3 regions of the Phyllobacterium sp. 01N428 genome follow, and region 2 is predicted to be linked to each of the others. Evidence: riboswitches for the same ligand, from Rfam matches in the RefSeq annotation. Region 2 holds a riboswitch; each other region holds the start of a gene.
The links. A riboswitch is a leader RNA that binds a small molecule or an ion and turns the genes downstream of it on or off. The one in region 2 is predicted to bind cobalamin.
Positions count from the first base shown of each region.

Region 1: it holds a riboswitch for cobalamin, as region 2 does, so the genes downstream of both, bluB (5,6-dimethylbenzimidazole synthase) here and AC1DNI_RS12440 (aromatic ring-hydroxylating oxygenase subunit alpha) in region 2, are expected to answer to the same signal.
Region 3: it holds a riboswitch for cobalamin, as region 2 does, so the genes downstream of both, AC1DNI_RS06480 (ABC transporter ATP-binding protein) here and AC1DNI_RS12440 (aromatic ring-hydroxylating oxygenase subunit alpha) in region 2, are expected to answer to the same signal.

Region 1 covers NZ_JBFTRH010000002.1:284,981-295,143, reverse strand. Annotated here, with positions in the region: gene AC1DNI_RS09485 (glycosyltransferase family 2 protein) at 1-85, opposite strand, end outside; gene AC1DNI_RS09480 (thiamine pyrophosphate-binding protein) at 179-1,828, opposite strand; gene AC1DNI_RS09475 (CaiB/BaiF CoA transferase family protein) at 1,812-2,999, opposite strand; gene AC1DNI_RS09470 (lysophospholipase) at 3,002-3,958, opposite strand; gene ettA (energy-dependent translational throttle protein EttA) at 4,442-6,091, shown strand; gene AC1DNI_RS09460 (BglII/BstYI family type II restriction endonuclease) at 6,098-6,880, shown strand; gene AC1DNI_RS09455 (MT-A70 family methyltransferase) at 6,850-7,494, opposite strand; gene AC1DNI_RS09450 (MOSC domain-containing protein) at 7,732-8,340, shown strand; cobalamin riboswitch at 8,368-8,549, shown strand; gene bluB (5,6-dimethylbenzimidazole synthase) at 8,596-9,357, shown strand; gene AC1DNI_RS09440 (DUF2293 domain-containing protein) at 9,290-9,607, opposite strand; gene AC1DNI_RS09435 (ArsR/SmtB family transcription factor) at 9,735-10,163, shown strand, end outside.
Region 2 covers NZ_JBFTRH010000004.1:127,672-137,834, forward strand. Annotated here, with positions in the region: gene AC1DNI_RS12435 (L-fuconate dehydratase) at 1-695, shown strand, start outside; cobalamin riboswitch at 828-1,026, shown strand; gene AC1DNI_RS12440 (aromatic ring-hydroxylating oxygenase subunit alpha) at 1,144-2,385, shown strand; gene AC1DNI_RS12445 (FAD-binding oxidoreductase) at 2,386-3,477, shown strand; gene AC1DNI_RS12450 (3-methyl-2-oxobutanoate hydroxymethyltransferase) at 3,497-4,294, opposite strand; gene AC1DNI_RS12455 (NAD(P)/FAD-dependent oxidoreductase) at 4,307-5,539, opposite strand; gene AC1DNI_RS12460 (MocE family 2Fe-2S type ferredoxin) at 5,545-5,859, opposite strand; gene AC1DNI_RS12465 (fatty acid desaturase family protein) at 5,899-7,002, opposite strand; gene AC1DNI_RS12470 (LacI family DNA-binding transcriptional regulator) at 7,155-8,186, shown strand; gene AC1DNI_RS12475 (TIM barrel protein) at 8,324-9,151, shown strand; gene AC1DNI_RS12480 (sugar ABC transporter substrate-binding protein) at 9,680-10,163, shown strand, end outside.
Region 3 covers NZ_JBFTRH010000001.1:1,324,505-1,334,667, forward strand. Annotated here, with positions in the region: gene AC1DNI_RS06475 (ABC transporter substrate-binding protein) at 1-135, opposite strand, end outside; gene AC1DNI_RS06480 (ABC transporter ATP-binding protein) at 132-935, opposite strand; cobalamin riboswitch at 1,221-1,434, opposite strand; gene AC1DNI_RS06485 (transglutaminase family protein) at 1,589-4,927, shown strand; gene AC1DNI_RS06490 (circularly permuted type 2 ATP-grasp protein) at 5,019-7,415, shown strand; gene AC1DNI_RS06495 (transglutaminase family protein) at 7,424-8,305, shown strand; gene AC1DNI_RS06500 (MgtC/SapB family protein) at 8,309-9,082, opposite strand; gene AC1DNI_RS06505 (catalase) at 9,256-10,163, opposite strand, start outside.

The sequences.
Region 1 (10,163 bases), on a different contig from region 2:
CGGCATCCACTTCATCGAGGAGAAAGGCTAGATTGGCGGCCTCGTTGCGGCAGGGAATAACGATGGTGATTGCCGGATTGCTCAAGTCAGACGCTTTCGTATTGTCTCATCAGGCGCGCTCCATAACATTGAACGCACCGGCTTGCCATACCTCAAATTCACGCATCGCCCGGGCTGATCACCGCTTATCGCGAATGTCTGACAATGTCCTTGTCGGCGTGATTGCTTCCGGATCGAGCCGGATTTCGATGATGGCGGGCTTGCCGCTGGCAACTGCCCGTTGCCATGCCGCTTCGAAAGCATCCGTCGTTTCGACAGTCTCGCCATGGCCGCCAAAGGCACGGGCAAGCATCGCGAAATCGGGATTGGTGAGTTCGGTGGCTGAGACGCGCCCCGGATATTCGCGCTCCTGGTGCATGCGGATCGTGCCGTAAATGCTGTTGTTGATGACGAGGACAATGATCGGCAGATCATACTTCACCGCGGTTGCGAAATCCTGGCCGTTCATCAGGAAACATCCGTCGCCGGCAAAACACACCACCATGCGGTCCGGGTGAAGCTGCTTGGCGGCGACAGCGGCCGGCAAGCCGTATCCCATCGAGCCGGAAGTCGGGGCAGCTTGCGTGCCGAAGCGGCGGAAACGATGAAAACGATGCAGCCAGGTGGCGTAGTTGCCCGCACCGTTGGTCATGATCGCATCTTCCGGAAGGACGCTTTCGAGGTAGGTCATGATGGGCCCCATCGCAACCTTGCCCGGGCCGGTCTGCGGCGGCGTCGACCAGCCAAGATAGGATTGGTGCGCCGTTTCGGCTTCGCCCGGCCAGTTGATATGCGATGGTGGCGCAAGGTGTTCCACCACGGCCGCGAAGGCATCGGCCGCGGCATTTATGGCAAGGCTTGGGCGATAGACCCGCCCGAGTTCCTCCGCATCCGGATGAACGTGGATCAGCATCTGTTTCGGGTAGGGACTGTCCATCAGCGTATAGCCTGAGGACGGCATTTCACCGAAACGGCCGCCGACGAGGAGCAGAACGTCGGCCTCCTTGACCCGCGCGCCCAGCGCCGGATTGATGCCGATGCCGACATCGCCGGCATAATTGGGGTGGAGATGGTCGAACAGCATCTGGCGACGAAACGAGCAACCAACCGGAAGCTGCCATTTTTCGGCAAAGCGCGTGATTGAATGAACCGCTTGCTCGCTCCAGCGCGAGCCGCCAAGAATCATGAATGGCTTCCGGGCGCCTTGCAAAAGATCGGCGAGTTTCTCGATAACAGCAGCGGAGGGGCCGGTTTCAACCGGCTGCCAGCCTTGCGCCGCGACGGCTTCCACCTTGTCGGTGAGCATATCTTCGGGCAGCGCAAGTACGACCGGCCCAGGACGGCCGGAGGTCGCAACGGCAAAGGCGCGGGTGACAAACTCGGGGATGCGGCGGGCATCGTCGATCTCGGCAACCCATTTTGCCGTGTCAGCAAAAAAGCGGCGGTATTCGACCTCCTGAAAGGCCTCGCGTTCACGGGCGTCGCGCTGCACCTGGCCGATGAAGAGGATTAGCGGCGTCGAATCCTGCATGGCGATGTGGATGCCGGGGGATGCGTTGGTTGCACCTGGACCCCGGGTGACGAAACAGATACCGGGCTTGCCCGTGAGCTTGCCCCAGGCGTCCGCCATCATCGCGGCCCCGCCCTCGGCCCGGCACACCGTCACGCCGATATTGGCGTCGTAGAGCGCGTCCAGCACCGCAAGATAGCTCTCGCCCGGAACACAGAAGAGCCGCTCGGCGCCATTGGCGACCAGAGCTTCAACGATCAGTTCACCGCCGGTTTTCATCGGTAATATCCTTCAATTCGTTCAATATGTCGGCGCTGTGTTCGCCGAGGCGGGGCGAGGGACGCTCGTACTGCAGGGGGGTCTTGGACATGACGATAGGCGTGCGCACGGAAGGGATAGTGCTGCCGAGGCTATCTTCAAGGTCAAGGCGCAACTGGCGCGCGATGATCTGCGGGTCGTCGAACATTTCGCCAATCCCGTTGATGGGGCCGGCGGGGACGGCATTGCCGGCGCAGGCCTCGAGCAATTCCGCCCGGCTCCGCTTTGCCGTTTCGGCGCGGATCAATGCGGTCAACTCCGCGCGGTGTTCGAGGCGGGCACGATTGGTCAGAAATCGCGGATCGCTTGCCAGCGCATCGAGGCCGACGATCGAACAGAAGCGGGCAAACTGACCGTCATTGCCAACGGCAAGGATCATATGCCCATCCGCTGTCGGCACCACCTCGTAGGGCGAAATATTCGGATGGGCATTTCCCATCCGGTGCGGGCTCTTGCCGGTCGCAAGGTAGTTCATGGCCTGGTTGGCCATGACGGCCGACTGGACGTCAAACAGCGCCATGTCGATCATCTGGCCTTCGCCGGTCCTGGCGACATGCGCCAGCGCGGCCTGAATGGCGATCACCGAATAAAGTCCCGTGAAGACGTCGGCGACGGCGAGGCCGACTTTTTGCGGTTCGCGGTCCGGCTCGCCGGTGACGGACATCAGCCCCGACATGCCCTGGATGATGAAATCATAGCCCGCCTGCGCCGCGTAGGGACCAGTCTGGCCAAAGCCGGTGATCGAACAGTAGACCAGCTTGGGGTTGTCGGCGCTGAGGGTTTCATAGTCGAGGCCGTATTTGCGTAGCCCGCCCACTTTAAAGTTCTCAAGAACGACATCTGCCGTCCGGCAAAGCGCGCGCACGGTCTCCTGTCCCTCGGGCGTCGCGAAATCGGCAGTAATCGAACGCTTGCCGCGATTGCAGGCGTGGAAATAGGCGGCGGAAAGGTTCTCCCCCTCGCTGCTGGTGATAAAAGGGGGTCCCCAGCCGCGCGTTTCATCGCCGCCGGCAGGGTTTTCCACCTTGATCACATCGGCGCCGAGGTCCGCGACGATTTGTCCGGCCCAGGGTCCCGCCAGTACGCGGGCAAGTTCAACGACACGGATACCTTTGAGGGGTGCATCAGGCATGATCAGTTTCGTACCAGTTCTTTCGTTGAATGTTGGGCGACGCGCAGCGCCCAGGACGCAAAATCCTGCATGATCTCGTCACGGTTGATTTCGTTGAGGCCCTCATGGCGCGTGTCTTGATAGATCCGGCTTTCGACGTCGGTGAAACCGAGGCGCAGGAGACGCTCTTCGAGGTCCTTGATCGACTTGCCTTTCGCTGTTGCCGGATCCTCGGCGCCGCCGACAAGATTGAATGGCAAGTTGCGGCGCAAGGTGGCGAGAAGAGCATCGTTGGTACCGACGTTCATGAAGTCGAAAATGTCGCGCCACATGCTGACCGTCGGGTCCCAGCCCGAAAGCGGATCGGCGAGATAGGCATCCACCTCGTCAGGATCGCGCGATAGCCAGTCGGAAGCCGTGCGGGCATTCTTGACCCTGCGGCCCCAGTCGCGAAAGGTAAGCTTTGGCAGGATCATGCTCGGGACGTCGGAACCGAGGAGCATCCGTTCTGCCCGTAAAATACCGAGCGCAAGGCGATTGAGGGACGCCGTTGAAAAGTTGGCGTTCCAGATTGCGGCCCCGCTGACATTCTCGGGGTGCTTCAGGATATAGTTGAGCGCAACCAGCCCGCCCATTGAATGGCCGAAGAGGATGAGCGGCATTCCGGGATTCCGGTTGCGGGCGAGGTGGTTGACGACGTCGACATCGTCGAGCACATGCTGGCGCCCGGCTTGTTCGGCAAAGCGTCCTGCAGGGGCTCCCGGCGCTTTGGTCAGACCATGGCCGCGATGGTCATGGGCATAAACGTGAAAGCCCCTTGCGCTCAGAAACTGCGCAAAACGGGCATAGCGCAAGGAGTGCTCGCTGACGCCGTGGCAAATCTGGACAATGCCGCATGGCTCCGCTTCTGCCTGGGAGACCCGAACGGCAAGCGCGGCCCCCGTCGCAGTGCGTATTGTCTCAACATCTTTGAATGCCATTCGCAGCCTCCCGCCCGCAATTGAAAGGGTGGCGCGCGATTAGTCAATGCGGAATAAGTCCATATCAATATCGCCCAAATTATCGCGGAGCTGCCTATTAAATAAACAGATAAAACTTTGTGCAACTTTCTTTTGCAAAACCACTTGCAATCGATAAAAACATGCCGCAGAACTTCACTCCGAAAGAAACGGGTTCTGACCTTTCGTCGCTTTTGCAGATGATCGAGCTGCCCATCTTGCCAGTTACATGGCCGTTCAAGGGAGACGAGGACGCTCCCCGAATGCGGCACCAGAGGGGAAACCGGGTGACGGAAATATCCGCGCCCGGTTTCGCTCATTTTGGGACAGGTATTATCTGAAACCAGCGTGAGGTGCGGGCCGGGCCGCGAAATAAAACGCCCGCGCATTGCCACCGGAGCGCCTTTCCCCTAAATACGGCGCAACTTCATTCACACGAATACGAACATCGGAGTGACGCGCGTTATGGCACGCCAATTCATTTATCATATGGCCGGTCTCAATAAGGCCTATGGCACCAAGAAAGTTCTCGAGAATATTCATCTCTCCTTCTATCCCGACGCCAAGATCGGCATTCTCGGCCCGAACGGCGCCGGTAAGTCGACGATCCTCAAGATCATGGCGGGAACGGATAAGGAGTTCACCGGGGAGGCCTGGCTTGCTGATGGAGCAACGGTTGGCTATCTCGCGCAAGAGCCTGCCCTCGACGCCAGCAAGGACGTCATGGGCAATGTGATGGAGGGTGTCGCCGACAAGAAGGCGATCCTCGACCGCTATAACGAACTGATGATGAACTATTCCGACGAGACCGCCGATGAAGGCGCCAAGCTCCAGGACATCATCGACGCCAAGAACCTCTGGGATCTGGAATCGCAGGTCGAGATGGCGATGGAGGCGTTGCGCTGCCCGCCGGGCGACGCCGATGTCAGCAAGCTATCCGGCGGTGAACGCCGCCGCGTCGCGCTGTGCCGCCTTTTGTTGTCGCAACCTGACCTGTTGCTTCTCGACGAACCGACCAACCATCTCGATGCCGAAACGACTGCATGGCTTGAAAAGCACCTGCGCGAATATCCCGGCGCCGTCCTCCTCATCACCCACGATCGCTACTTCCTCGACAATGTGACCGGCTGGATCCTCGAACTCGATCGCGGCCGCGGCATCCCATACGAGGGCAACTACTCGGCCTATCTCGAATCCAAATTGAAGCGCATGCAGCAGGAAGGCCGCGAAGAGGCTTCGCGCCAGAAGGCACTTGAGCGCGAGCGCGAGTGGATCGCCGCAAGCCCGAAAGCACGCCAGGCCAAGTCCAAGGCCCGTATCAAGGCCTATGACGAACTGGTCGATGCGGCCAATGACCAGCGTCCGGGCGACGCCCAGATCATCATTCCAGCAGGCGAGCGCCTTGGGCAGGTGGTGATCGAAGCCGAGAACCTCACCAAGTCTTTCGGCGACCGGGTCCTGATCGAGGACCTCACCTTCAAGCTGCCTCCGGGTGGCATCGTCGGCGTCATAGGTCCGAACGGCGCCGGCAAGACGACGCTGTTCAAGATGATCACTGGCCAGGAGAAGCCGGACTCCGGATCGATCCGCATCGGTGACACTGTCCATCTCGGCTATGTCGATCAGAGCCGCGATCACCTTAAGGGCGACAAGAACGTCTGGGAAGAGATTTCGGGCGGCAACGACATCATCAAGCTTGGCAAGCACGAGATGAATTCGCGTGCCTATGTCTCTGCCTTCAATTTCAAGGGTGGCGACCAGCAGCAGAAAGTCGGCAATCTATCGGGCGGTCAGCGCAATCGCGTGCACCTTGCCAAAATGCTGCAGTCCGGCGGCAATGTCCTGCTTCTCGACGAGCCGACCAATGATCTCGACACCGAAACGCTTTCGGCGCTCGAGGATGCGCTCGAAAAGTATGCGGGCTGCGCCGTGATCATCAGCCACGATCGCATGTTCCTAGACCGTCTTGCGACGCATATCCTTGCCTTTGAAGGTGATAGCCACGTCGAATGGTTCGAAGGAAACTTCGAGGAATATGAGAACGACAAGATCCGCCGCCTCGGCCCGGACAGTGTCAATCCGAAGCGTCCCACCTACAAGCGCCTGACGCGGTAAGGCCGCATGTTCGAGCGGCTAAAGGAACGAGGTTTTGATATACTGGCGCTTCACCACGCCGAAGCCATCGTCACCATGGACATGGCCGGCGCGGAGAACGATCTCGAAACGGTGCTGCTCGATCTGACGATCCCCGTCACCGAAATTGTCGCGGGCGGGGGAGGCGAGGCGCGGCTGACGCAGCGCCTGCGCCGTGGTCTCGCCGAACGGGGCTGGAGCAAGCGCAATATCCGCGTTCGCAAGACCGTGCGCTGGTCCGAATTCGATGAGGAAAGGGAGGTCGCCTCCCTCTCCCATGAAATCGATCATGTGAAGGCCTTCGGGCCGCAAGGCTCGGTGTTCGCGCTCGAAATCGAGTGGAACAACAAGGACCCCTTCTTCGACCGCGACCTTGAAAGCTTCAAGCGGCTGCATGCCGAGGGCGCTGTTTCCGTCGGCGGGCTTATTACCCGCGGCGAGAGCCTTCAGAACGATATGCGGACGATCCTGCGCCGCTTCGCAGATGAAAGGGCGGTCGATGAACTCGGCCAGCTCGACAGCTTCAATTACGTTCCGACGCGGCGTCAGCGCGAAATGATCCTGACAAGGGCCGAGCGGACCGGCGACTTCCGGCAAGCATGGGTGGATGCATTCGTCGGCGACAAGTTCGGCGAGGCGACGACCCATTGGCGCAAGCTGCGCGACCGCGTCTTGCGCGGCGTCGGCAACCCATGCCCGCTTGTCCTTATCGGCATACCTTCATCGGTGGTGACGTTCGATCACTCCGCGGCCTCCGCCGCCGAATTATAGGCGTAGGTCTTCCAGGTCGGCTTGTAGTCTTCGTCGGCCTGATTGCCCCAATAGGTCCAGTTTGGCCGGGTCCCGCGCGCAAAAAGTTCGAGATAGGGACCCTTCGAGCAGCTTTCGATCAGATCGTACTGCTCGTCGGGCTTGCGCGAGTGTTCGCGTTTGCGCGACGAAAGATAGTTCACCTGGCTGCGGCCCGGCGCCAGTGTGCGGGCGTTCTTGCCGCGAACGCCGAAGAGCAAGACTTCGGTGACGTTGCGGAAATAGAAGCCGACGCCGCGCCCGTCAGAGCCGCCATCCTTGCGCACCTTGTGCCAGATGATGTTCGACTTGTACTCGAATCCCCAGGATTGCATGACCCGCAGCCCTTCCGGCAGCAGCGCATTCGGCACCCACAGGTAGAGATGCGCAGGTTGCGCCGTCAGGTCGGCGATCGGCAAGGCGCAGATGTCGTCGGTCGTCATCGTGCCGTAGCGCGACAGGCGCTTGTGCTCCGGAGCGACCTTTCCGGTGCGATTGGTGAAACGCCACGGCGGATCGGCAAGGACGGTGTGATAACGCTTTCCTGCGGTTCGTTTCGCCAAATCTATGGCTGCGTCCATAACTTCAGCGTTCACGACAAACCTCCGGTGAGAAAAGAACGAAAGCAGAACACATAACGATTGTCAATCGGAGACGATTCGCCTTTCCAGTGGGTTGTAGCATGCCATAGGCGCAAGGTATTGCCGAGCCGCAATAGTTCACCGAATTCTCATGACTCTTTTTGACAGATTCATCAGGGATATTTGCTGGTGTTGCCCGCAGTTTTTCATAAAATGCGGCGGCTTTCACGGCGCATATTTTCAGGAGCGTTTATGAACGACCTTTTTTCAACCGGCCCCGAGATATTGCCCGCGCGCAAGCTCAGCGGGCGTGTCAGCGGCCTGTTCGAGGCACGCGCCGGCGATTTCGTGACGGCGCCGTCGGCGGAACTCAGGGTTACTTTCGACGGAATTGTCGGTGATTTCCATGCCGGTCCGACGCGGAAATCCGGCGGTCGCGAGCCTTGGTATCCGCGCGGCACCGAAATGCGTAACGAGCGGCAACTCTCGATTCTTGCGCCGGACGAACTCGTACAAGTTGCAGCCGGCATGGGGCTTGCCGAACTCAGGGCCGAGTGGATCGGCGGCAACATGCTGATCGACGGGATCCCGTCGCTTTCGATGCTGCCGCCACGGACGCTGATATTTTTCGAGGGTGGTGTCACGTTGAAGGTCGACGGCCAGAACGCGCCCTGCAAGATTGCCGGGCGCTCGATCGGCGAACATGCGGGAACGGCCGACCATACCGCGACTGCGCTCGATTTCGTTCGGGTCTCGCGGCGGATGCGCGGCATCGTCGCCTGGGTCGAAAAGCCCGGAACGATCGGTAATGGCGAAAAGGTGGATGTGCGCATTCCCGAACAATGGATTTATCGCCCCTGAGGCTTGCGCGCGCCCGGGAATTGTGGCGAATGATCAGGCAGGTCCGGTGCCTGCGGCAAGCGTTGCGGGAGAATCGGGAAGCCGGTGAAAATCCGGCACGTGCCCAACGCTGTAAGGGGGATGGACGCGCATTTGCCACGGAACTTTCCGGAAGGCGCGCGGCTCAGTTGAACCTCAGTCAGAAGACCGGCCGGACCTCATAGCTCGAACCGCGTGGACAGCGGCGAGAGTTTCAAGCGTTGTTGGGAGCAAACAATGCACGATAAATGCCATGGTCCGACTGCCGCCGACAATTTTTCCAAAGATGAACGCGCGGCGGTCTACAAAGCCATCCATACGCGCCGCGATGTGCGCGACCAGTTTCTTCCCAAGGCCATACCCGACGATGTGCTTATGCGCCTGCTCGATGCGGCCCACCATGCGCCCTCGGTCGGCTTCATGCAGCCCTGGAATTTCATCCTGATCAGCGATCCCGAGCGCAAGCAGGAGGTGCACCAGGCCTTCACCCGCGCCAATGAGGAAGCGAGGGCAATGTTCACTGACGATCGCCAGGCGCTTTATGCTGCGCTGAAACTCGAAGGCATCCTCAAGGCGCCGCTCAACATCTGCATCACCTGCGATCGCACCCGTGGCGGGCGCGTCGTCCTTGGCCGCACCCATAACCGTCAGATGGACCTCTACAGTACCGTCTGCGCAGTGCAGAATCTCTGGCTTGCAGCGCGCGCCGAGGGCATCGGCGTCGGCTGGGTCAGCATTTACCATGATGCCGACATGCGCCGAATCCTCGGCATCCCCGCGCATGTCGAGATCGTCGCCTATCTCTGCGTCGGCTACGTGGATGAGCTCTACCAGGCGCCGGAGCTTGAGCAGCGCGGATGGCGCAAGCGACTGCCGCTCGATGAACTCATATTTCGGGACCGCTGGAGTGGATGCGATGATCCAGAAACGCTCAGCTCGGATCATCCTCATCCGGATCGAGCAGGCGTGTCGCCCGCCACTCCGTCAGTTTCCGGTTGATCGCTTCCAGCACGAAGAAACGCGCCGACTCCTTGTCGTAACCGTCGTCACGAAGCACATCGTAATCCGTATGCTGGTGGCGGACATGCGCGACCGTCGCCAGCCACACCGCAATCGGCGGCGGCAGCGTCTTCATGTGCGGGGCATTCGCGGCGGCGCGGATCGGCTCGGAATCCGAATAGGGTACGGCCGGTAGCAGAAGTGTCAAAGCCTTATTGATGGCGCGCTGGCGGTTCGTTCCGATGCTCATGCCGCTATCCTAGCCGATTCTCGTCCTATTTCAGGCGCGGCAAAAAATGTCGTCAACGGCAAAAACAACTTGCTTATGCGGCGTTTGTCACATAAACATATCTTTATGTCTTTTGAGGATTGGAAGCATGGACAAGCGTGATCTCAACCTGGACCTGATGGTCGATACGCTGAAAGCGGCAGCCGAGCCGAGCCGCCTGCGCATCCTCGCGCTGCTGTCACGCGGGGACCTTACCGTTTCCGATCTTACCTCCATCCTCGGCCAGTCGCAGCCGCGCGTGTCGCGGCATTTGAAGCTGCTGTTCGAGGCCAGCCTCATCAATCGATACCAGGAAGGTTCCTGGGCTTATTTCCGCCTGGCCGACTCGCTGATCGTCGGTGACATCGCCCGGTCGTTGCTCGACCGCCTCGATTTTTCCGATCCTTTGCTCGAACGCGACCTCGAGCGACTTTCCTCGGTGAAGTTGCAGCGGCGCGAACGCGCAGCCGCCTATTTCAGCGCAAATGCAACGAGCTGGGATATGATCCGGTCGTTGCACGCGCCGGATGGCGCGGTG
Region 2 (10,163 bases):
CCGATGAAAAGCTGCGCCGGCTTTGCCAGGAGGCCGTCGATGCCGGATTCAACCACGTCAAGATGAAGGTCGGGCGCGATCTCGAGGATGACATCCGCCGGCTGACGATCGCCCGCGAGGTGATCGGTCCAGACCGTATCCTGATGATCGATGCCAACCAGGTCTGGGAGGTCAACGAGGCCATCGACTGGGTGAAGAAGCTCGCCTTCGTCAAGCCGTTCTTCATCGAGGAACCGACGAGCCCGGATGATGTTGCCGGGCATCGCAAGATTCGCCAGGCAATCAAGCCGGTCAAGGTGGCGACCGGCGAGATGTGCCAGAACCGAATCATGTTCAAGCAGTTCATCGCTGAAGGTGCCATCGATGTGGTCCAGATCGATTCCTGCCGCATGGGCGGGCTCAACGAGGTGCTGGCGGTGCTGTTGATCGCGGCGAAATACAATCTGCCGGTCTGGCCGCATGCGGGCGGTGTCGGCCTCTGCGAATATGTGCAGCATTTGTCGATGATCGACTACATCGCAGTATCGGGCACCAAGGAGGGGCGGGTGATCGAATATGTCGATCATCTGCATGAGCATTTCGTCGATCCCTGCGATATTCGCAATGCCGCCTATATGCCCCCTTCGATCCCGGGATTCTCGATCGAGATTAAGCCGGAATCGATCAGGCAATATCTGCATCGCCCGATGGTATGATCGGCGTCAGTGCCACAAATCGACAGCGCCCGGGGTCAAGGGTGCGGCGCACCATTTGACCGAAATGCTGCGTGTCGCCGTTCGTAAATGGGATGTCGTTTCCGCACCTATCCTTTTCCAAAGCCCGATGCTTTTATCGTGATCACTTGAGGTGCCGCTTTCTAGGGAAGGCGGAGAATTGGGAAGCCGGTTAAAACCCGGCGCTGCCCCCGCAACGGTAGTGGAGTAAAACGCGGCAAAACAGCCACTGGGAGTGCACCCCGGGAAGGCGCCGTGAAGTCTGAAAAGGCAACTCCAGAGCCCGGAAACCAGCCTTGAGGGAAAACCGACTGATCGCGGTGGGCGATCAAGGAGCATGGCTTTGTGCGGCCGACAAAGGTTGGCTGTACGGACGTTCTTCTCCGTCACCACCAGTCAGTTCTTTGCAGGCTTAAGGCGAGGACGCGACATGGACATTCGCAATGAACTTCTCCGGAATCTCAGAAACCGGAAACCGGGCTACGGACTGGAACAGGCTTTCTACTCGGACCCAGACTATTACCGTCTCGACATGGAGACGATCTATTATCGCGACTGGCTGTTCATCGGCCATGATTGCGAAGTCGCCAAACCCGGCAATTATTTCACCGTGCAGGTCGGCGACTACCCGGTCGTCATCGTTCGCGACCGCCAGGGACAGATTCGCGCCTTCCACAATTCCTGCCGCCATCGCGGTTCGCGCATCTGCGCGGGTGAGAAGGGGAGCTCGGCAAAACTCGTCTGCCCCTATCACCAGTGGACGTATGAGCTCGACGGACGTCTGCTTTTTGCCCGCCAGATGGGTGACGATTTCGACGCGAGCCAGTTCAGTCTGAAAACGGTGCATTGCGAGAGCGTCAGCGGCTACATCTTCATCTGCCTGGCGCAGATCGCGCCCGATTTCACCCCGACACGCACCCTGCTCGAGCCGTATCTTTCGCCACACCGGTTGACGGAGACCAAGGTCGCCTTCCAGAGTTCGATCGTCGAAAAAGGCAACTGGAAGCTCGTCTGGGAGAACAACCGCGAGTGCTACCATTGCGCCGGCAACCATCCCGAGCTTTGCAAGACCTTCCCGGAAGCGCCGAGCGCCACCGGAATTCAGGGTTCGAAGGAAGATCCGGAAATGGTATCGCACTGGGACAAGTGCGAGGCTGCCGGTCTGCCAAGCGTATTCCGCATCGCTGATGATGGGCAATATCGGGCGACCCGTGTTCCGCTCATCAACAATGCCGAGAGCTATACTCTATCGGGCAAGCGGGCGGTCGGCCGTCAGCTCAGCGACGACGTCAACGCCAGGAGCATAGGTTCGCTCCTGCTCTACCATTATCCAACGACTTGGAATCATATTCTTGGTGACCACGCGATTTCTTTCCGTGTCTTGCCACTCGGTCCGAACGAGACGCAAGTCACGACCAAGTGGCTGGTTCATAAGGATGCGGTTGAGGGTGTCGACTATAATCTCGAAGAGCTGACGCATGTCTGGCTGGAAACCAACGATCAGGACCGTCGCATCGTCGAGGAAAACGCGTTCGGCATTCGCTCGCCGGCCTATGAACCCGGTCCCTATTCGGTCGAGCATGAAGGCGGCGTCCTTCAATTCCTCGAATGGTACAGCAATGCCATGGAAGCGCGGCTTTCCGGCGATACGAAACTCAGCAGGGTTGCTTGAATGAACATTGGCGTTTCCCAGAATTTTCCGCACCTCGACCAGATGCAGCCGTGGAACGACCGGCTGCATCTTCTCGAATGTCTTTCGATCGTCGAGGAAGCGCCCAATGTGAAGACCTTCACCTTCCGCTCGGATAATCATAACTGGTTTCGTTATGAGCCTGGCCAGTTCATGACCTTCGAGCTGCCCGTGCAACCGGAAGCGGTTTTGCGTACCTTTACATTATCATCGAGCCCCTCCCGACCCTTCACCGTCGCCGTGACGGTTAAGGCGCAGGAAGGCAGCATCGGCACGCGCTGGATGCTCGATCATCTCATGCCGGGCGTGCGCCTCAAGGCATTTGGCCCGCTCGGCGACTTTTCGATGCGCAAGCATCCCGGCAGCAAGTATCTCTTCATATCAGCCGGCTCAGGCATCACGCCCATGATGTCGATGACGCGCTGGATGCATGATTGCGCGCCGCAGAGCGATATCAATTTCGTTACCTGCGCGCGGCGGCCGAGCGATATCATTTTCCGCAAGGAACTCGAATATCTGACGAGCTGCATGCCGAACCTGAAATTGACCTTCCTCATCAAGGAGCACGAGATGGGGCAGGTCTGGACCGGCATACGCGGCAGGCTCGAAACGCCGAAGCTGCCGCTGCTCGCCCCGGACTTCAAGGACAGGACCATTTTCTGCTGCGGTCCGGAAAGCTTCATGCGTGATGTGCGCAATATGCTCGAAGCGTCCGGATTCGACATGGCCCACTACCATCAGGAAAGCTTCGGCCCGGCGCCCGAGCCTGTTCTGCCGATGCTCGACGGGGTCTCCACGGAGCCGGCCGCCGCGAGCGCGACGGTGACCTTCTCGATGTCCGGCATGGAAGTGCCATGCGCGGCCGGCGAAACAATCCTCAAGGCGGCGCGCGGTGCTGGAATCCGCATTGCCGCCGCCTGCGAGTCGGGTCTTTGCGGCACGTGCAAAGTTATGAAGCTCGCCGGCAACGTCGACATGGACCACAATGGCGGCATCCTCGATGAGGAAATCGACGAGGGCTATATCCTCGCCTGCTGCTCCAAGCCGCTCGGCAATGTCGAAGTCGAGGCTTAAGGCAAACGGCGACCGTAGATCAGAGAGAGGGCAGTTCGCGCAAGAACCTGTTCAGTTCATCGTGCGGCATGCCGACGACATGTTCGGGTCCCGGATATGTCCTGGCATTGACGTCGGCGACGAACTCGGAAAAGGCCGCGATCCTTTCCTGCTGCAGGCGGTCGAGTTCAGCCGTGAAGTTGCGATAGACTTTGGCGTGGCGCGGATAATGGCCGCGATTTGAACCGAGCACGTCGGCTGCGAAAAGATACTGCGCATCGCAGCCCGCGCCCGCGCCCATCGAGATCATGAAAAGCGATGTTCGCTCGCTGATGGCGGAGGCGACTTCAACCGGCACGACCTCGATCTCGGCGGCGAAGGCGCCTGCCTCTTCAAGCGCCCTGGTCTGCCGCCAGATTTCGAGCGCGCTTGTCGCGGTCTTGCCTACCGCCCTGAATCCGCCCGTCCAGGTCGCCTTGGAGGGGATAAGGCCCACATGTCCGCATACGGGGATTCCCTCGTCGCGAAGCCGGCGCACCGTGGCAAGACTTGCGGCGCAATAGACAGCGTCGGCGCCTGCCTTGCGTGCCATGAACGCGCCCCGCAGGTAATCTTCCGCGGTGACGAAATCGCCGTATTCGAGCCCCGGCACAGTAAAGGCAGAGGGCGCGGCGTCGCGAAATTCGGGCGTAAGCAGCGCCGGGGGTACCGAAAGCATGTCGACGCGGGCGCGCTCGGCGGCCTCGGCCTCCTCCAGCGTTTCGACCCGCAGCATGGTTAGCTGGCGGCGGCCCTTAAGTGCGAGAATGTCCGCGACGGTGGGGCGCAGGTTTCGCATGGTTTGTCCGCCTTAGGCCGCGAGCAGCGATTTGAGTTTGATATGACTCGATTGAAGCTGCGCTGGAACCGGCCGCGCGCCGCGTTGGATCAACATCTCGGCGAGGCGAATATCTTTGGCGACAGCATTACCGGGTCCGATGCCGCTTGCCGCGACAAGCCGGCCATCGGCGGCAAGATGAAAGAGGATGAAGGCGTCGTCGCCAAGGTCACGGCGGATTGTCTGCGTCGCTTCGTCGGCAAGTCCCGCAACCTGCAAGCCGAGTTCGTATTGATCGGACCAGAACCACGGCACCGATTCGTGCGGCTCCCGGCCGCCGAGCATGTTGCGTGCGGCGAGGGAACCTTGTTCCTGCGCATTGCGCCAAGCCTCCAGGCGCACGCGTCGTCCGCCATAGATCGCGAGTGGAAAGGCGCAGCAATCCCCGGCAGCAAATATGTCCATGTCGCTTGTCTGCAGCCAATCGTTAACGATAATGCCGTTGGCAGTTTCGAGACCGGTCGCTTCAGCCAGGTCCGTAACAGGGACGGCGCCAATCCCGATCACCGCAAGATCGGCGGCGATTTCCGTGCCGTCAGCAAGGGTGATGTCGACGCTGTCGTCCGTGTCGGTGATCGATGCGATGCCTGTTCCGCAGCGCAGACTGACGCCTTCATGGCGATGGCGGGCGGCGATGACCTCGGCGATCTCTTGCGGCACGCCCCGCATCAGGATACGCGGCTGCGCCTCGATGACCGTCACCGCCGCGCCGCGCTTGCGTGCGCTTGCGGCAAGTTCGAGGCCAATGAACCCACCGCCGATGATAGCAATGCGTGCCGCTGGACCGAAGCGCGCACGGATGCGCAGCGCGTCGTCATAGCTGCGCAAGGTCACGCAATACTTGCTGCCTGCGGCCAGCGGCAGGGCGCGCGGCAGCGCGCCTGTCGCAATCAACAGCCGCTGGTATGGAATTTTTCGGTCGTCGTGAAGGACGACCGACTTCGCGGGCCGGTCGATTGACGCAGCAGTTGAATTGCCGATGAAGTCGATCCGCTGCTCAGCGAACTGTTCGATACTGGCGATGGTTCTCGGTAAAGGATGATCGTCCGAGACCATCGCCTCTTTCGAAAGGGGCGGACGTTCATATGGAAGGTGGGGTTCGGTGCCGATCAACGCGATCGTCCCTCCATAGCCGTTTTCACGCAGGGCGAATGCCGCGCGCACCCCGCATTCGCCAGCGCCGATGATGACCATGCCGTGTTCCATGACGGTCACCCGAGCTGAATGAGGACTTTGCCGGACTCGACCTTGACCGGATATGTCCTGAGATTGACGCAGACCGGCGCGCCTTTGGCCTGGCCGGTCTTGTAGTTGAATCGGCCGTTGTGCTTCGGGCATTCGATGATCTCATCCATGACCAGGCCGTCGGCAAGATGGATATGCTCATGCGTACACAAGCCGTCGGTGGCGAAGAACTCGTCCTCGGGGCTGCGATAGATCGCAAAGGTGCGCCCGTCGTGATCAAAGCGCATGACGTCCTCCTCGTCGATATCGTCGGAGGTGCAGGCCTCAACCCAATTGCTCATATTCATTCCTCCCGAATATTGTCCTGGATACAGACCCGACTATTCCGCCGCGGACGCCAAAGCTTCGTTGTGAAACGCCTCGCGGTAGGGCTTTGCCGTTGCCGGCAGTTCACGCTTCAGGAAGTAGTCCTCGTTGCGCAATTGGCGAATGAAGGCGGGGATCATTTCGCGGTAGCCGCTGAGAATGGATGGGTTCGGCGCGGGCAGGTCATGCTTGGTCATGGCGTGGAGCTGCGGCAGCGCATGGTAGGGCACCATCGGGAACATGTGATGCTCGACGTGATAGTTCATGTTCCAGTAGATGAAGCGGCTGACGGGATTCATATAAACCGTGCGGCTGTTCAGCCTGTGGTCGATGACATTGTCGGCAAGGCCGCCATGCTGCAGAAGTCCGGTCATGACATGGTGCCAGGCGCCGTAAAGGCGGGGCAGGCCTATAATCATCAGCGGCAGGATCGAGCCCATATAGATGGAAAGCGCAATGGTCGCGAGATAGATCGCCGCCCAGATCCGCGCGACAAGGATGACCTTGGGCTGTTCCTGTTCGGGAATGAAGGTCTTTTCCTCGGCGCTGACAATGCCGGACGCATTGCGGACAAGATCGGTCATCGCGTGCCAGGCGTCGAGAATGCCGAAGAAGTTGAGGACGAGGCGCAAGAGGTCGGGCGGGCGCATGACGGCGATCTCGGGATCACGGCCGACAATAACGGTGTCCGTGTGATGGCGCGTGTGGCTCCAGCGCCAGGTGATCGGGTTGCGCATGATCATGAAACAGGCGATTTCATAGACCGCGTCGTTCATCCAGCGCGTCTTGAATGCGGTGCCATGCCCGCATTCGTGCCACCGGCTATCCGATGCTGAACCGTAGAGCACGCCGTAGGCGAGGAAGAAGGGCACGCAAAGCCAACTGCCCCAGAAGTAGATGCCAAGACCGGCAAGGACGATCATGCTCCCGAGCCAGATGATCGTATCGCGAATGGCGGGGCCATCGCTGCGTTTCATCAATTCCTTCATCTGCTTGCGCGGAATGTCCGTATGATACCACTCGGCGGCGGCGAGACCGGATTCCACGGCGAGGCGGGAATCCCGGCCGATGAGGCTGTAATCCCTTTTCTTCGGCGCCGCGAAGGTGGCTGTGTTCATTGCGTGACCTCCCAGATCGATGCAATGGAATTCCGTGTCTGTCGGATAATATGAGCTTGGCTGCCACGCCTCAATCGAGGATGAGGAAATTCTATCATTTGCTCTCATGTCATGGTAGGAAACGATGATAGAATCTATCAGGCGAAGAAGACATGGCGAACCGACCGACTGTTGCTGATCTTGCGCGGGTATCTGGTGTCAGCGTTGCAACGGTCGACAGGGTGCTCAACAACCGGTTGCCGGTGCGTGAAGAGACGGCGCGGCGCGTTTATGAGGCGGCCAACACGATCGGCTATCACGCCGCCGGTCTTATTCGCCAGCGCATGCGTCAGGAACTCCCGGAATACAAGGTTGGATTCCTGCTCAGCAAGCCGGGTCATCAATTCTATCAAGGCTTTGCACGCGAGATCGAAAGCGCCGTTGCTCAAGCCGCGCATTTTCGCGGCATTGCCCAGGTTGAATTCTGCGCTTCGCAATCGCCCGAAGATATCGTCGCCAAGCTGCGGCCGCTTGCTGGCAGGTGCCGGGCGGTCGGCCTGGTTGCGCCGGATCATCCGGCGATCACCGCCGCCGTCGAGGAATTGAAGCAGAAGGATATTCCGGTCTTCTCACTGCTTTCCGATTTCGCCGCCGGGGTGCGCGAAGGCTATATCGGTGTCAACAATCGCAAGGTCGGACGGACTGCGGCGTGGATGATTGCCAAGGCGGCGCGCCAGCCCGGAAAGGTCGTCATCTTCGTTGGAAGCCATCGCTATCACGGTCACGAACTGCGCGAGATCGGCTTTAGGGCGTTTTTCCGCGAAGAGGCGCCGGAATTCACCGTTCTCGATACGATGGTCAATCTGGAAACCCGGCAGATCACCCATGAGGCCATGCTCGACCTGATGCGCCGCCATCCCGACCTTGCGGGCTGCTATGTGGCGGGGGGCGGCATGGAGGGGGCAATCGCCGCGCTGCGGGAAACGGGCATCAAACCGCCGCCGGTGATGATCGTCAATGAGATCACGCCGGAATCGCGCGCCGCGCTTGCTGACAACATCGTTACAATGGCGATCTCCACGCCGCTGCAGCGGCTATGCCGCGAACTCGTCGACCTCATGGGCCATGCGATCGAGCGGGGCGCGGCCAATGCACCGGGCCAGACCTTCCTGCCGTTCGACATCTACCTGCCGGAGAATATCTGACGCCTGGTCACCACCGAATCTATCAGGAATGATAGTTTTCGCTCATCATGGTGATTGACGACGAGGCGATCACGACAGATGTTCACGCCCAACGGCAACGTCCTTGCGCGACGTTGGGATCTTCGGGAGGAAATCACATGACCGACACAATTTCGCATCCAGTTTTTGCTCTCAATCATATGGTCGCTCCCAGGCTTTCGCCGCGCAAATTCTTTGAACTGGCAAAGTCGCTTGGCCTCAAGGATGTCGAGATCCGCAATGATCTTGGCGGCAACGCCATCATGGACGGCACGGACGCGAGCGAAGTGAAGGCATTGGCCGATGAGGTCGGCGTGAGAATCGCAACAATCAACGCGCTGCAGCGCTTCAACGACTGGACACCGGAGCGCGAGAAAGAGGCAATAGAACTTGCGGACTATGCAAGGGACGTCGGCGCCAAGGCACTGGTGCTCGTTCCGGTCAATGACGGCACCGGGCAAAGGGATGGTGAGCGCCAGGCGAACCTTCGCTCTGCGCTGAAGGGGCTAAAGCCTATTCTCGAACAGCGTGGCCTGATCGGCTATGTCGAGCCGCTCGGCTTCGAGGTTTGCTCCCTGCGCTCCAAGCGTGAGGCCGTCGAGGCCATTCAGGCGGTCGGCGGGGAGGAGCGGTTCAAGCTCGTGCATGACACGTTCCACCATCATCTTGCCGGCGAGCCGGAACTTTTCCCGGCGATGACCGGCCTCGTCCATATTTCCGGGGTGACCGATCCGGACGTCACGGTAAGCGCCATGCGCGACCCGCATCGGGTACTGGTCGACGCCGAGGATCGGCTCGGCAATGTCGAGCAGATGCGTGCACTCATCGATCAAGGATATGACGGAGCCTTCTCCTTCGAGCCTTTTGCCGAGGAAGTTCAGCAACTCGAAAACCCGGCCGAGGCAGTCCGGGACAGCATGGACGGAATCAAGGCCGGACTGGTTTAGAACGAATCAGCGGCAGGCGCAGATGTAACGCTCCTCCATATGTCCGGTCCCCGGACGTCAGCGGTCAGTCAAGGCAGTGCGATGCAATAGACGGATGGGAGGCGCGGCCCCGATCGCGCCTGTCGCGCCCTGTATCCATTTCTCATTCAATACGGTTCTAGAAAACCGAAGTGGCCACCCAGGTGAGACTCCTCCCTGCTTTATCGATGTCGATCCTCTCGCCTTCAGCACTCGTCAGCAGCCACTTCCAATTGCACAGCCGTGCAAAATTAGACCGGCAATTATTGCCGCTTCAAATTGAATCTTGCTTGACGCTTGCGTGATAAAATGGAATAAATATTTCAGAAACTGAGCGTAACGGTCTGTATATTCCGTTCTATAAGGCTCAGGATCAGGTTTGCGCGAAACTTCGCGCACTCTCCTCGCCGCAATCTCGCATCCAGGGGTAGGTTGGCTGCGTGTATCAAGGTGTGGGGACAATCCGGATTATAGCGGGTGTGGCCGGGCACCATTTGTGGAGGAGATGAAATGAAAAAGTTACTGATGACCGTGGCTGTTTCAGCCCTGATGAGCAGTTCGGCCTTCGCCGCCAATATCGGCGTCTCGATGGCCCTGTTCGATGACAACTTCCTCACCGTTCTGCGCAATGGCATGCAGGACTATGCCAAGACGCTCGATGGTGTGACCCTTCAGGTTGAAGACGCCCAGAATGACGTCGCCAAGCAGCAGAGCCAGATCCAGAATTTCATCGCTTCCAAGGTCGATGCGATCATTGTGAACCCGGTCGATACGGACGCGACCGCCGCCATGTCGAAGATCGCTGCCGACGCCGGCATTCCGCTGGTCTACGTCAACCGCGAACCCGTCAATGTCAATGAACTGCCCGAGAAGCAGGCATTCGTGGCGTCGAACGAGGTTGAATCCGGAACACTCGAAACCAAGGAAGTCTGCCGTCTGCTGAAGGGCAAGGGCGACGTCGTCGTCATGATGGGCGAACTCTCCAACCAGGCTG
Region 3 (10,163 bases), on a different contig from region 2:
GATATCCTGGATGACGGCGCGTTTGGGCGCCGCGTCGAAGGTCAGCGGCGTGCCGCAACTGTCGACAGTGACGGGAAAGGCATATGCCGGCGCCGACAGCAGCGTGAGCGCGAGCGCGATGAGGGCTTTTTTCATGGGAGTCTCCGTGACTGATCAGATTGAACGGGGCCGGGAACGTCGAACACCATGAGTTCGCGGTCCTGATGCGGGTGGCGCAGGCGCAGGACGTCGAGGTCGAACACGTCGCTGACGATGCGCGGGGTCAATGTCTCGTTGGGTGTGCCGGCGGCGACGATCTTCCCGGCATGCATGACGGCGACGTGGCTGGCGAACGGCGCAACGAGCGGCAGGTCGTGCAGGACGGCGACGGTGGTGATGCCGAGCCCGGAAACGAGCGAAAGCAGGGCGCTGCGGGCCTTCGGATCGAGGTGATTGGTCGGCTCGTCGAGAAACAGGATCGCCGGTTGCTGGGCGAGAGCGCGCGCCAGCTGCAGCCTCTGCCGCTCGCCGCCGGACAGCGAACCAACCGTCCGGGCCGCAAACGACGCGACGCCGGCACGGTCCATGGCTTCCCCAACAATCTCGCGGTCCGTCGCGGCGCTGTAGAGTCCGCCATGGGGGATACGGCCAAGCGCCACGTAGTCGATGGCGCGCAACTGGCCGTCCGGCGTATCCGTCTGGCCGACCACGGCGAAGCGGCGTGCCCGCTCCAGCGGGGTCAAGCGGCTAATATTCTCGCCTTCAATATGAATTGCTCCGCTTGTTGGCGCTGCAAGCCCTGCCAGCATCCGCAGCAGCGTGGATTTGCCGGCGCCGTTTGGACCGATGATGCCGAGCCGCGATCCGCGTGGAATTTGCAGCGATGCAACCTCGACCAGGCACTTGCCGCCGATTCGATAGCTGACCGTGTCGGCGCTGAGAAGGATGGAACTCATGGCTGGCGTTTTCCGGCAATCGAAGATCCTCGCACGCAGGAAACTTCGATCAACTGATGTAATGTTATATCGTATGATAGCAAACGCGAAGCAATGTCAACCGGCAGGTTCCAGCCAGGGTGCGGGCACAAGCGATGATGATGATGAGGGTCGATGTGCATGCCTGTCCTTCATGGGGACAGGAACAGGGAACGTGGATATTCCAATCACAGGACGCCTCAGCAGTTGCTCAAGGTCATCCGTAAACGGCAACACCGCATCGCTCCCGGCACACCCCGTCCGGTTCGAATCGTTTGCTTGATGGCAGGTCTCCTGGCTCGCGGGTCTCAGCTTTGCCCGGCCTTCCCGATCGTTCGATCAGTGGCATCGTCAGGCAACGCTCGCCGCTTACAGTTGCGGGGGCAGCCACGGTCTCGGTCCCTATTGGGTACGCCTCACCGTGTTCCCTTTTCATCTCCGGTGTTGTCATCCCGGAGAAACCATCGGCGCGGATGCTATGCGGGGATTTCTCCGCTGGCAAGCACGTTTATACGGCAAAATTCTCAAGTGCTAAAATAATTGGCAACGGCACATTTTAGGACGTGCCCTATGAAAGAGAGTAGTTTAGGTTTCAGTTTGTTTCGCGCGATGCGCGGCTAGTTATTTGAGGCGATATGGCAATTCACGCTGCGGTCTACCATCTGACGCACTATAAATATGACCGTCCGATCATGCTCGGACCTCAGGTCATTCGCCTGCAGCCTGCGCCGCATTCGCGTACGAAGGTTCTCAGCCACTCCCTGAAAGTCAGCCCTTCCAATCACTTCGTCAACCTGCAGCAGGATCCCTACGGGAATTTTCTCGCCCGCTTTGTGTTTCCCGAGCCCGTCACCGAACTGAAGATCGAGGTCGACCTCGTTGCGGACATGACGGTCTACAATCCCTTCGATTTCTTCGTCGAGCCGATCGCGGAGACGTGGCCCTTCGCCTATCCTGAGGATATCCGGGACGACCTCTCGATCTATCTGAAGCCGGAGCCAATGGGTCCGCTGCTGAGCGCGTTTCTTGCAACGATCGACCGCAACCCGACCAATACGGTGAATTTCGTCGTCGACCTCAATGCGCGTATCCAGCGCGAGGTTGGCTATGTCATCCGCATGGAAACCGGCGTGCAGGAGCCCGATACGACGCTCGGCGTCGCGACCGGTTCCTGTCGCGATTCCAGCTGGCTGCTCGTACAGGTCCTGCGCCATCTCGGCATCGCGGCCCGGTTCGTCTCCGGCTATCTGATCCAGTTGAAACCCGATCTCGTCGCCCTCGATGGCCCGGCGGGGACGAACAAGGATTTCACCGACCTTCACGCGTGGTGCGAGGTTTACCTGCCGGGCGCGGGCTGGATCGGACTTGATCCGACCTCGGGCCTTCTGACCGGCGAAAGCCATGTTCCGCTCGCCGCAACGCCGCACTACAGGAATGCCGCCCCGATTTCCGGCATGGCCGAACCCGCCAATGTCGAGTTCAATTTCGACATGCATGTGACACGGGTCTCCGAACACCCGCGCATAACCAAACCGTTCTCGGACGAATCCTGGGCAGCGCTCGATGCTTTGGGCGATAAGGTCGATGCGATGCTGCAGCAGCGCGACGTGCGGCTGACCATGGGCGGTGAGCCCACCTTCGTGTCGATCGACGATTTCGAATCCGGCGAATGGAACACCGATGCGGTCGGCCCGACCAAGCGCGAAAAGGCCGACATGCTGATCCGCCGACTGCGCGATCGCTTTGCGCCCGGCGGCTTCCTGCATTATGGGCAGGGCAAATGGTATCCGGGCGAAAGCCTGCCGCGCTGGACGTTCTCGCTCTACTGGCGCAAGGACGGCAAGCCGATCTGGGTCGATCCGAACCTCATCGCTGCCGAAAACAGCAAGGGCAAGATCAAGCCGGCGGACGCGGAACAATTGCTGACCGGCATGGCGAATGTTCTCGGCGTCGAGACGGAGATGGTCGCGCCGGCCTATGAGGATCCGGCCGAGTGGCTGGTCAAGGAAGGCAACCTGCCGGCCAATGTCGATCCCTCCAATTCGAAACTCAAGGACCCGGAAGAGCGCAGCCGCATGTCCCGGGTCTTCGAACGTGGCCTGACTGAACCGACGGGATATGTGCTTCCGGTACAGCGCTGGAACAGCCAGGCTGTTGCCGGCCCGCGCTGGCGCAGCGAAAAGTGGACGACACGCCGTGGCAGGCTCTTTCTGGTGCCGGGGGATTCGCCGGTCGGATACCGCCTGCCGCTCGGAGCGCTGCCGCATGTCCCGCCTTCGGAATATCCCTATATCGTGCCCGTGGACCCGTCCGTGGATCGCGGACCGCTTGCCGACTCGATTGCTCAAGCAGATCCGGCGGCCCGGGACACGCCGCAGGCCGTCGCGTCATTCACAGCCGCCGAAGGGGGTCAGCAGGAGCGGGTCGAACAGGAACTCGGCGATATTGGCGGCGCGGTGCGCACCGCGATCTCCGTTGAGCCGCGGGAGGGCCGCCTCAGCGTGTTCATGCCGCCGGTTGAAGCGCTGGAGGACTATCTCGAACTCGTCGGCGCCGCCGAGGCTGCTGCTGCGAAGCTCGGACTGCCGGTTCATATCGAGGGCTACAGTCCGCCGCAGGACCCGCGCATCAACGTCATTCGCGTAGCGCCGGATCCGGGTGTCATCGAGGTCAACGTCCATCCTGCCGCCAACTGGCGTGAGTGCGTCGAAACGACAACGGCGATCTATGAGGAAGCGCGCCAGTCGCGCCTCGGCGCCGACAAATTCATGGTCGACGGCAGGCACACCGGCACGGGCGGCGGCAATCATGTCGTTGTCGGCGGCGAAACGCCAAATGACAGCCCGTTCCTGCGGCGGCCGGATCTCTTGAAGAGCCTTGTCCTTCACTGGCAGCGGCATCCATCCTTGTCCTACCTGTTTTCCGGCCTCTTTATCGGTCCGACAAGCCAGGCCCCGCGCATCGACGAGGCGCGCCATGACAGTCTCTACGAGCTCGAAATCGCCATGGCGCAGGTGCCGATGCCGGGTCGAGGTGCACCGCCTCTGCCCTGGCTGGTCGACCGGCTTTTCCGCAACCTTTTGATCGACGTCACTGGAAACACCCACCGGGCGGAAATCTGCATAGACAAGCTGTTCTCGCCTGACGGACCAACGGGACGGCTTGGCCTCGTCGAGTTCCGCGGCTTTGAAATGCCGCCCAATGCCCGCATGAGCCTCGCACAGCAATTGCTGGTTAGGGCGCTGGTAGCACGCTTCTGGAACAAGCCCATCGAGGGCGGGTTCGTCCGCTGGGGCACGTCGCTCCACGATCGCTTTATGCTGCCTGCCTTTGTCTGGGCCGATTTTCTCGATGTTCTCGCCGATCTGCGGGAGAACGGCTTCGAGTTCCGGCCGGAATGGTTCGAGGCGCAGCTCGAATTCCGCTTTCCGTTCTGCGGCGAGATCGAGCGCGAGGGCGTCAAGCTGGAACTGCGCCAGGCGCTGGAGCCATGGCATGTCATGGGCGAGCAGGGCGCAATCGGCGGGACGGTGCGCTTCGTCGACAGTTCGGTCGAAAGATTGCAAGTGAAGATGGAGAACTTCAATCCTGCGCGCCACAGCGTTGCCTGCAACGGGCGCGAAGTCCCGCTGCGGATGACCGAAACGCAGGGTACGGCGGTCGCAGGCGTACGCTACAAGGCGTGGCAGCCGCGCAGCGGGCTGCATCCGATGATCCCGGTCAATACGCCGCTTGTATTCGATATTTACGATCAATGGTCGGGTAGGGCGATCGGCGGCTGCGTCTATCATGTCGCACATCCGGGTGGGCGCAGCTATGATACTTTTCCCGTGAATTCGAACGAAGCGGAGGCGCGCCGCCTTGCCAGGTTCGAAGCGCGGGGACACACGGCGGGGGCCTATGAACTCAGGAAGGAGCAGCCTTCCGGCGAGTTTCCGATGACCCTCGACCTCAGGCGGCCACGGCCAAGTTGATGCGACGAATGCGAGATCGGATGAGTCTGAGTTTTACCCCGGCTCTGTCTAGCCAAATGCCCCGCCACCGCGGCCCGGGGGGTGTGCAACCATGCCATCGCCCGTGAGAGCGCCAAACGTATCAGGGCTGCTCGCGGGTTATCAACCGCTGCCCAATGTTGCCGACGAGATGATCGACCCATCCGGCGCAGTGCGTCCGGGTTGGGAATTACTCCTTCGCAAACTCGATCAAATCGGTCCTGAAAAGCTCGCGACCCGCTTTGCCAAGGCCAGCCAATATCTGCACGATGCGGGCGTTTATTACCGGGTCTACGACGAAACCGGCACACAGGAACGAGAATGGCCGCTGGCGCATATCCCGCTTCTGATTGACGAGCATGACTGGCAGTCGATCACGCGCGGTCTTGCCGAGCGCGCGGATCTCCTGGAAGACATCGTCGCCGACATTTATGGCGAGAACCGGCTGATCGGCGAGGGCCTGCTTCCCCCCGATCTGATTGCTTCGAATTCCGAATATTTGCATGCAGTGGCAGGCGTGAAACCGGCGAGCGGGCATTTTCTGCATTTTTGCGCCTTCGAACTCGGCCGGGCGCCCAACGGCAGGTGGTGGGTTCTCGGCGACCGCACGCAGGCGCCGTCGGGTGCGGGTTTTGCCCTTGAAAACCGCGTCGCAAGTACGCGGGCCCTCGCGGATGTTTCCGCGTCCATGAACGTTCACAGGCTTGCCGGGTTCTTCAAGGAGTTTCGCGATTCGCTGCAGGCGCAGGTTAAGAATCCGCAGGGACGTGCAGCAATCCTCACGCCCGGACCCAACAACGAAACCTATTTCGAACACGCCTATATCGCGCGCTATCTCGGCTTCATGCTGCTGGAGGGTGATGATCTCACCGTCAGCAAGGGCAAGGTCATGGTGCGCACCGTTTCGGGCCTCAAGCCCGTGGATGTGCTTTGGCGACGGATGGACGCCGCCTATATGGATCCGCTTGAACTGAAGGCAGATTCCTGGATTGGCACCCCCGGCATGGTGGGGGCTCTCCGGCAACGTTCTGTCTCGCTCGTCAACGCACTAGGCTCCGGCATCCTGGAGACGCGGGCCTTGCTGGCGTTTCTCCCGGCCATTTCCAACGCGCTGCATGGGCGCGACCTTGCGCTGCCGAGCATCGCAACATGGTGGTGCGGCCAGGACAAGGAGCGCCGGCACGTCATGGACCACCTCGACCAGATGATGGTGGGACCGGCAATGTCGAGACAATTGCCGTTCGAAGATATGGGCGCGACCGCGCTCGGCGCCGGCCTTGACGATAGCGCACGCAGCGAACTGCTTGCACGGCTGAGGTATGACGGGCGCAGCCTTGTCGGGCAGGAGGCGGTCAAGCTTTCGACGACGCCGGTCTATGTCGACGGCAAGCTGGAACCGCGCCCCTTTGTATTGCGGGTCTTCGCCGCGCGGACCAAGCATGGCTGGAGCTTTCTGCCCGGCGGTTTTGCGCGCGTGGGCCTTACACTAGATACCGCTGCGATCGCCATGCAGCGTGGCGGGCAGGCCGCCGACGTGTGGATCACGAGCAGCGGACCGGTCGGCAAGGACACGCTGCTGCCGCGCGAGGATGACGCTTTCCGGCGCAACGTGCCGGGAACGCTTCCTAGCCGTGCTGCTGAAAACCTCATGTGGATGGGACGCTATATCGAGCGGGCGGAAGGAACCGCGCGCATCCTCCGGGCCTGCCATGCGCGTCATGCGGAGGCGGCCAACAGGGAACTTCCGCTGCTCGCGGAAATGCGTGCCTATCTGAAGCCTCTCGGCGTCGATCTCGACAGCGCCATTCCAAAGGGTCTCTCGCGCTCGATCGACGGCGCGATGCTCAGCGCCAGCCGTATTCGCGATCGCTTTTCGCCGGATGGCTGGCTTGCGTTGCGGGACCTTTCGAAGACGATCCATCGTTTTCATGATGCGGTGGCTGCGGGCGACGACACAACCCGGGCAATGACCATCGTTCTGCGCAAGCTTGCCGGCTTTTCCGGCCTCGTGCACGAGAACATGTACCGGTTCACCGGCTGGCGCTTCCTCGAAATCGGACGCCGCATCGAGCGCAGCATCGGCATGGCGCGCATCCTGGCAACGCTATCGCGTCCGGACGCAGCGGATGGGGCGCTCGAAATGCTGCTGGAGATCGGCGACAGCGTCATGACCCACCGGCGCCAATACAGTGTTTATTCCGGGCGCCTCAGCGTGCTCGATCTTCTGACGCTCGATCCGCTCAACCCGCGCTCCATTCTTTTCCAGTTGGAGGCCCTGAAGACGGAGTTCGGGCTTCTGCCGGCGCGCGATTCGAGCACCGAGATGCCGGTACTTATGAAGAAGGTGCTTCGGCTCCACACCGACCTTGCCATTATGGAAGCGTCGGAGCTCACGCCGGATAAGCTCCATGGACTTGCCTATGAAATCGGAGTGCTCTCCGATACGATCTCCGACACCTATTTCGCCTGAGGCGACCGATGCTCTACAATATCCGCCTGCATCTCCACTATGATTATGAGCGCTCCGCCGCCGGCGGGCGTCACCATATTCGAGTCATGCCGCAGACGATGCCGGGCATCCAGCGGGTGATCGCCTCAAGCCTGTCCTTCGACCCGTCTGCGGCCGAACGATCCGAGTTTACCGATTTCTTCGCCAACACCGTAACATCGATAGCCTACCGCAATCCGCACGAGACGCTCGATGTGACGATGACGGCGCGGGTAAATGTCACACGTCCGCCGACAATGCTCGATGTATCGCCGGACATGGCTGGCCTTCAGAAGGAAATAAGGAGCGTCCGGTCAATCGCCGCGGACGCGCCGCATCACTTTCTGAACTCGACCGATTATGCCGCGATCGATCCGCAGATCACCGCCTATGCGGCGGAGAGCCTTGCCGAGGCGCGCACGGTGATGGAGGTCGTGAACAGCCTCAACCACCGCATTTACAAGGACTTCACCTATGACGGGGAGGCGACAGACGTGCGCACGTCGGCGCGGCAGGCATTCGATCTCAAGGCCGGGGTCTGTCAGGATTTCAGCCATGTGATGATCGCCGGATTGCGCGGACTCGGCATCCCGGCCGGCTATGTCAGCGGTTTCTTGCGCACCATACCGGCACCGGGCGAGGAGCGGCTCGAGGGCGCCGACGCGATGCACGCTTGGGTACGGGCCTGGTGCGGCCGCGAAGCCGGCTGGCAGGAGTTCGACCCGACCAACAACATGGTTGCCGGCAATGACCACATCACCATCGGCTATGGCCGCGACTACGCCGATGTGTCGCCGATCGTCGGCATCTTGAAGACAAGCGGTTCGCAGGAAGGCAAGCAGTCCGTCGATGTCATCCCGCTTGAGCCCTAGCGCTCAGCCGCGATCGGAGTCGAGGATCGTGTCGAACAGTTCGATCGTGTACCTTTTTTCGACGAACTCGATCAGATCGAGCGGCGGCCCGGCTATCTCCGGCCTGTGCCAGCGCACTTCATAGGTAACCGTCACGTGGTTACTGTCAGGCCGGCGATATTGTTTCATGAAGCGCGCGCGATAGCCGATGGATGCGAGTTCCTGCTCGAATGTGCGCGGCGTTTCGCCGTCCTCGCGCACGATCGTAAGAAAAGCCTTTCGCTCACGCGAGATCCGGATATCGATAAGTTTCATCGCCCAAAGGATCAAATAGACAAGGGCGGTCGCAACGCATGCCAGTTCGATGAGGCCACTGCCGAAAGCGAGCCCGATCGCCGTCATGATCCACAACGTCGCCGCAGTGGTTACCCCGCTGACGAGGTCGCCGCGCTTGAAGATCGCGCCGCCGCCGATGAAGCCGACGCCGGTGAGTATACCGAGCGGTAAGCGCATCACGTCGATATTGACGAAGGAATCAGACGCCTTGCCGACTGTAGATAGAAGCAGATTGGCCTGTATCATCGCCATGCAGGCGGCAAGGCCGACAAGGAGCGTGGTCCGCAGGCCGGCAGCGTGGCCGCTGGCCTCCCGGTTAAACCCGATGATCGCACCAGCCACGACGGTCAGGCCGAGGCGAATGGCGATGTCTTCCCATGTCAGATAAAGCTCCACCGTTGCACCTTGAGGCTTGTTCCTCGCCACGGAAAGGGTAACGTCAGCGCCTTGGCCCCTATCCACCCCACCGTCATTCTCGGCCTATGTCCCGATTGACCCACAGGTAGGTGTGGCATTTACAACCAAGGAGCCTGCACGGGTAATCTATCCGGGACCTAGCCCGAGCATGACGGTGGAGAGGATCGTGCAGAGGGGAAACAAATTGTCAATGCGCTTCCGCCTCCACTGGCTTGCGCCTAGGCGAGCATCCTCAGTTTCGGTTCGCGGTCCCAATAGCGCTTGGTCGCGGCATCGGTGAAGCCTTTGTCGACTGGCACGACACCGGCATCGTCCTTGATGCCGGCGGCGTCGAGCAAAGCCCTGGAGGAGGCGGCATAGCCGATCGCCTTGAGATGGCCGAAGGCGTCCATCACCCACTGTTTTGCCGCTCCTTCATTCGCCAGCCTGCCGGCAGCATCGGCGGAGACGATAACGGCGACGGCGTCGAACAATTGCGACGGCGTACCGAGCAATTGACCATCGGCTTTCATTATATCGCCATTGGCCAGTTTGGCGCCGCCGATCTTTGGCGCGACGATGACAGGTTTGGCGCCTGCCTGCTTGACTGCATTGGTTAGCGCGCCGAGCGCCGCGGCATCGGTGCCGTCATCGATCAGGATACCGACCGAACGTCCGTCAAGCGTGGGTTTCATGTTTCCGTGGATGCTGAGAGCAGGCGAGGGCTCCATGTCGAGCGGCGCGCGCGCGGCCTCCGACTTTGCCGGCAATTCGATGCCAAGCCCGTTTGCCACGCGCTTGGCGAGATCCTCGTCAACGTTGCGCAAATTTGCGACCATGCGGGGCGGTACTTGCGCAAGTGTGACTTTCGAGAGCTCGAACACGAAGGACGAAGCGATGTGGGCCTGTTCGGAAGGCTGCTGCGAGCGCCAGAACAATCTTGCCTGGCTGTAGTGATCGGCGAAGAGTTCCGCACGTATCCGCAATTTGCCCCCGGTTTCCGCTTGACCGGTCCGGCCTTCAGCAGTCGTGAACCCGGTGACCGGACATTCGCGCGGCCCGCCGTCCTCGCCATGCGCGGCAAGGCTGTTGGGTTCGTAGTTGGCGCGTCCTTTCGGAACATTCATCTGCATCTGGCCGTCGCGCT